One region of the Methylotuvimicrobium sp. KM2 genome, then DNA from elsewhere that is predicted to be linked to it. Evidence: predicted binding sites of a transcription regulator. Region 1 holds the regulator's gene; the other holds the start of a gene.
The links. The regulator HrcA, encoded in region 1, represses chaperone genes, less so after heat shock. The targets are predictions, from matches to a motif close to TNTTAGCACTCNNNNNNNNNGAGTGCTAANA.

Region 1 (3,191 bases):
TGGTGAAAGCGATGACTGAAGGCGTGGTTCTAGCGCCTTCGCTATTTTCGATGACGCGTGCGGTGCCGTTTTCGAGCACAGCCACGCAAGAATTCGTGGTTCCTAAATCTATTCCGATTATTTTAGCCATTGATTGCTCCAGACTTGAGAGTGTATTTAAAAAATTAGTCGATTACGATATGGGGGCAGTTTTAATGTGTTCAAGCCTGTTCATCGATTTTTGGTGTTTCTTGCGGAGGATTGTCTTCAGCTTTGGCGACAACAACCATTGCCGGACGCAACAATCGCCCATTCAATACATAGCCTTTTTGAAATACATTAATAACCGAGTTCGGTTCGGCATCTGCAGATGGCTGCATAGCCATCGCCTGGTGCAACTCAGGATCAAAGGGTTGCCCAAGCGGATTAACCGCTTCAATATTGAATTTAGAAAAAACGGCTTCGAATTGTTTTAATGTCAATTCGCTGCCTTCTCGAAACTTTTGCACTTCCGGGCTATCGCCGATAGCGGCTTGCAAACCAAGCTCTAAACTATCGACAACAGTCAACAGCTCTTTGGCAAAATTTTCCAACGCAAACTTATGAGCGTTTTCCAAATCCTTTTGGGTTCTTCTTTTCAGATTTTCCATTTCCGCTTGTATGCGCAGAACTTTATCCCAATTTTCCGTAGCCTTTTGTTCGGTCTTTTCGAGCTTTTTCGATAACTCTTCGATATCAACCTTTTCAGCCGTCTGCGGCTGGCTATTTTCGTCTATATTGTTATCTAGCTGCGCATCGGCGTTTTGCTCCAAAATAGTTTCGGTTTGCTCGTCCGCTGCCTTTTCGGGCAACTCCTGCTCGTTACTCATTATTAAACTCCGGTTTAAATAAAAAAACGGTCCGCATCCACGGAAAAACTCTATTTCAAGAAATGTGGGGCTTATGTTTTGGGATTCAAGGCCGCGCCTAATAATTTTGCCGTTACATCGACAAAAGGAATCACTCTTTCATAAGCCATTCGGGTGGGTCCTATTACGCCTAAAACTCCGACTACTTGTTCGTTAATCGAGTACGGCGCGGTAACCAGGCTGCATTGTTCGAATGCGTGATAACCGGACTCTTCACCGATAAAAATTTGTACGCCTTCGGCATTTAAGCATTGATCAAGTAGATGGATAACACCTCGTTTTTGACTGAAAGCATCAAATAATTCCTTGAGCCTCTCCATGTCCGATAATTCGGAAAAACCCATTAGATTCGTCTCGCCGCTTAACACATAATCTTCATCCGACTTTCCGGGATCGAGTGCCAACTTAGCCATTTGCACCGCGTCCAACATTTCCCGATTCATTTGTTCTTGGGCGTCTTTGAGCTCTTTCAGCACGGCCTTTCTGACTGCGGCTAGGCTCAATCCGGAATAAACGGAATTTAAATAATTGGCGGCTTGCTGCAATTGAGCAGGGGTGAATTGCTTTGATGTATGGAGGATTTTATTATGCACTTCCTGTTCATTAGTCACGAAAATGACCAATACGCGGGTATTGGATAACGGCAAAAACTCGATATGGCGTAAACTGACCAGTTCGCGCTTGGGTAATGTCACGACACCGGCCATCCTCGTGACGTCGGATAATATTCTCGATGCCACCCCGATGACATCATTGACGTTATCTTTAACAATTAAATTTTTGCGCAAGAGTTTAAGTTCTTCCGAGTTCAGAGGCTTTACCGTGAGCAGCGAATCGATAAACAAACGATAGCCACTAACGGTCGGCACCCGGCCTGCACTGGTGTGCGGAGAACGAATCAATCCCATGTCCTCCAGATCGGCCATGACATTACGAATCGTTGCGGGACTCAATTTTAATTCGGTATCCTTAGATAATGCGCGCGAACCTACCGGTTGTCCGTCTTGGATATAACGTTCAACCAATGCTTTCAATAATTGCAGCGATCTTTCGTTCAACACCTGATTATTATTCACATTAAACCCTCTAGCTTATTAGCACTCTACCTCATCGAGTGCCAGCGGCGCAAATTAGCAGTTCACTCTCCGCTTGTCAATACCAGCAAATACAATAAAAACACCTACTTAGCATAACTCGCGTAATATTCCCCATCACAACCCACACCACACCCCATAAGCGCCAACTTAGTGCCTATTCTATGGTGCGTTTATGGCTTTATTCGTCATATCGGTATGGGTTGTCGATAGGATGTGGTGCTACGCATTGCCATCCGTGGCCCTGGATTCCGCCAATCCCTGGCGGAATGACGAGTTCCTTCCTTAAGTTGGCGCTTATGACACCACACCCTCCCCCTTGCCCCTTTCACCTTTCATCTTTCATCTTTCATCTTTCCCCTTATCCCTTGACTTATTGAGTATAATTCGATCAAATCCTTTCTTAAATTAACGACAATGCACAGCTCATTCAAAACCATCGGCATTATCGGTAAAGCCAGCGACCCCGGTATTGCCGAAACTTTAGCGATTCTTTACCGTTACCTTAAACAGCACGCCTATGCCGTCATAGTAGACCGCTTGAGCGCTCAATTTTTAACGGAATCCGACGTTGAAAGTTCGGCCATCGAGACTATCGGGCAGCACTGCGACCTAATTATCGCCGCAGGTGGCGACGGTACGTTTTTATCCGCCGCGCGTGCAATCGCCCAATACGATATTCCACTGGTCGGGATCAATTTGGGGCGCCTCGGGTTTCTGGTCGACATTTCGCCGTATGAATTATTACCCAAAATCAACAACATTTTAACCGGCCAATATAGCGAAGAAAGGCGCTATTTATTGCGAACAAAAATCATACGCGACCACCGCGTCTTTAACGAGCAGACTGCCGTTAACGAAGTCGTCGTGCATCGCTGGGTAACGCCTAGTATGATAGAAATCGTCACTCGCATTAACGGCGTCTATCTAAACTCTCAGCGTTCAGACGGCATGATCGTCTCTACCCCAACCGGTTCGACTGCTTATTCGTTGTCGGCGGGCGGACCGATTTTGCATCCCTCTCTGAATGCCTTGGTTTTGGTACCGCTTAATCCTCATACGCTATCGAATCGCCCAATCGTTATCGACGATACGTCCGAAATCGAAATTAGTTTCTGTCAAACCAAACAAATCAATGCTTTGGTCACCTGCGATCATCTTGAAATACCCGAAGTATTGATCAGTGATAAAATTTTGATAAAAAAAGACC
Region 2 (3,191 bases), 480 kb from region 1:
AGACCGACTTCTTCCGAAATCACGGTGCCGCCAGTCAAAATCGCGATGTCTTCAAGCATCGCTTTACGACGATCGCCGAAGCCAGGCGCTTTAACCGCAGCGACTTTAACGATACCGCGCAGATTGTTGACAACCAGAGTCGCCAGCGCTTCGCCTTCGACGTCTTCGGCAACAATCAACAACGGACGGCCTGATTTGGCAACACCTTCCAGTACCGGCAACAAATCACGAATGTTGGAGATTTTTTTGTCGTACAGCAGGATGAACGGATTTTCCAATTCGGCGCTCATGCTGTCTTGATTGTTGATGAAGTAAGGAGACAGGTAACCGCGATCGAACTGCATCCCTTCGACAACATCCAGTTGGTTGTCCAAACCTGAACCTTCTTCGACGGTGATGACACCTTCTTTACCGACTTTTTCCATCGCTTCGGCGATGATTTGACCAACAGACTCGTCGGAGTTGGCGGAGATCGTGCCGACTTGCGCAATCGCTTTGCTGTCTGTGCAAGGCGTTGCTGCCGCTTCGATGGCTTTGACCGCTGTAGTCACGGCTAAGTCGATGCCTCTCTTTAAGTCCATCGGGTTCATACCGGCTGCAACGGCCTTCAAGCCCTCGTTAACGATGGATTGAGCCAGAACGGTCGCAGTCGTGGTACCGTCACCGGCAACGTCGGATGTATGAGACGCGACTTCTTTAACCATTTGCGCGCCCATGTTTTCGAATTTGTCTTGCAACTCGATTTCTTTCGCAACCGAGACGCCGTCTTTGGTGATGGTCGGTGCGCCGAAGCTTTTATCCAAAACCGCATTACGGCCTTTAGGCCCCAAAGTAACTTTTACCGCATTCGCTAAAATATTGACACCTGCAACCATCAGGGTACGTGCGTCACTACCGAATTTAACTTCTTTTGCTGCCATGTTTATTCCTAGATTCTGTGGTTAATGTTAAATACTTAATCAGTTAAAAGAGACCGTTAGCTCAGAACAGCCATGATGTCTTCTTCGCGCATCACAACGACTTCTTCACCGTCGATTTTGACTTCGCTACCTGAATATTTACCAAATAACACTTTATCGCCGACTTTAACTTCTAACGCACGGACTTGACCGTTATCGAGCGCTTTACCGGTTCCTACCGCTAAAACTTCACCTTGACTCGGTTTTTCGGCGGCAGAACCAGGCAATACGATACCGCCGGCGGTTTTGGTTTCTTCTTCAACACGTTTGATAATTACTCTGTCGTGTAAAGGGCGTATTTTCATCAATATCTCCTAATCGATATAAACAATAAAGTGGATTATTAGCACTCGCTAGTAATGAGTGCTAATAATAATCAGCTTTTGCAGTCTGTCAAGTTCTTTGGCATCATTCGCACCTAAATTGATATTTATCCTAAAAATATGAAAGACGACCAACTATTACGCTACAGCCGGCAAATCATGCTGCCGCAAATCGATATCGAAGGCCAGCAACAATTGCTTGGCGCACACGTCTTGATCGTCGGTGCGGGCGGCCTTGGCTCACCGGCTTCGATCTATCTCACGGCAGCCGGTGTCGGACAAATCACTATTTACGATGACGACACAGTCGACCTTTCGAACCTACAGCGACAAATCGCTCACTACACCGACGATATTGGGACGGACAAAGTAATTTCAACCCAAAAGACCTTAAAAAAATTAAATCCGGATACTCAAGTTAATATTTTCAAGCAGCGCTTGACCGGAATCGCGCTCGACAAAACCGTAGAAAAAGCCGATATCGTCCTTGATTGTAGCGATAATTTTTCGACCCGATTCGCGATTAACAGCGCCTGTGTCAAACACCAAACACCATTGGTATCCGGAGCCGCGATACGATTTGAAGGCCAAGTATCGGTTTTTACACCGGGATTACATGACAGCCCTTGTTACAACTGCTTGTACTCGGACACGGGAGAAGAGATGCAGAATTGCGCAACCAACGGCGTTATTGCGCCCATTACCGGCATTATTGGCTGCATTCAAGCGCTTGAGGCAATTAAGTTAATTACCGGCGCCGGCGAAACGCTAACCGGGCGATTATTATTACTGGACGGTTTGACGATGGAATGGAACAGCATGAAATTAAGAAAAAACCCGAAATGCCCTACCTGCGGAAAATAGATCGATAAAATCACCCGAATTGCACTCTTTTACCGGTTGTTGAAGTTTTTTCCACAACAACGAGATGATTCGGCGGGATACCCAAGCCTCTTCTTGCCGAATAACCTTGACCGCCTTATTAAAAAACCTTGTCAAATCGGCAAACGGTAAATACCCCCTGGCTCCCGAAACCAAGCAATCGATGACCTCACGATCGGTCAACTCAGGTGCGACCAAAATTATTTTGCTATCGGGACTCGCCGCATTTAATAACGCAATATATTCGGCGGTTTGCTGTTCGCGAAGTTCATAGCGAAGCACAACGACAAGCGGCTTGTATCTTTCAACCGCGATCAAGGCCTTTATTTCGTCATGATCGACTCGTATTTTTAGGCTCGGATCGTCGATGAACCGCAGAATGTCTTCGTCATTATCAATTATTTGCAAATCTATCATAAATTTACCGATCGTTTAAGTTTTAAGTTTCCGATTTTCAAAAAGCCAATTCCACCCCTCTGTGTTTATTTGAGTCAAAATCATCCACGTTTTCAACTTAGAAAAGAGTCTAGTCTGTTTTGCGTAATTGTTAACTGTACCGAAGTACTATATTGCTCAACCTACTCCCTTTTGACCGAAAAAGCGTATAAGAACGAGAAGGTGTGGGGTATGCCTAGCGAGGATGTCGGCGGCAGGGAGCCGCCGTCAAGCCCCCATGGACGGGTTCACGGCGCTCCTCGATAGGCATACCCCATACCCAACAAAGTTGAACGATTCTTCAGTAAGAAGGGAGTAGATCACTCTTCAACAATCTGCACTCGCTGAGTAATGCCGCAAACCAGTGTGTAGGGGATGGTTCCCGACCAAGACGCCACCTCTTCGATCGGCAATCCGCCTCCCCATAGCGTCACCGGATCACCCGGCTTGGCATCGTCTTGTCCGCTCAAATCGACCGTGATCATATCCATCGATACCCTACCGATCATCGCGACGCGCTTGCCGTTAACAAGAACCGGCGTGCCGGATCGAGCATGACGAGGATAACCGTCCCCGTAGCCAATTGCGACAA

Region 2: the regulator HrcA is predicted to act here: its motif matches at 1,301-1,331, upstream of groES (co-chaperone GroES).

The regions. Positions count from the first base shown of each region.
Region 1 covers NZ_CP150634.1:2,591,448-2,594,638, forward strand. Annotated here, with positions in the region: gene dnaK (molecular chaperone DnaK) at 1-130, opposite strand, end outside; gene grpE (nucleotide exchange factor GrpE) at 201-848, opposite strand; gene hrcA (heat-inducible transcriptional repressor HrcA) at 920-1,963, opposite strand; gene WJM45_RS11000 (NAD(+) kinase) at 2,399-3,191, shown strand, end outside.
Region 2 covers NZ_CP150634.1:3,071,877-3,075,067, forward strand. Annotated here, with positions in the region: gene groL (chaperonin GroEL) at 1-920, opposite strand, end outside; gene groES (co-chaperone GroES) at 977-1,264, opposite strand; gene moeB (molybdopterin-synthase adenylyltransferase MoeB) at 1,403-2,146, shown strand; gene WJM45_RS12875 (DNA-binding response regulator) at 2,108-2,581, opposite strand; gene alr (alanine racemase) at 2,920-3,191, opposite strand, start outside.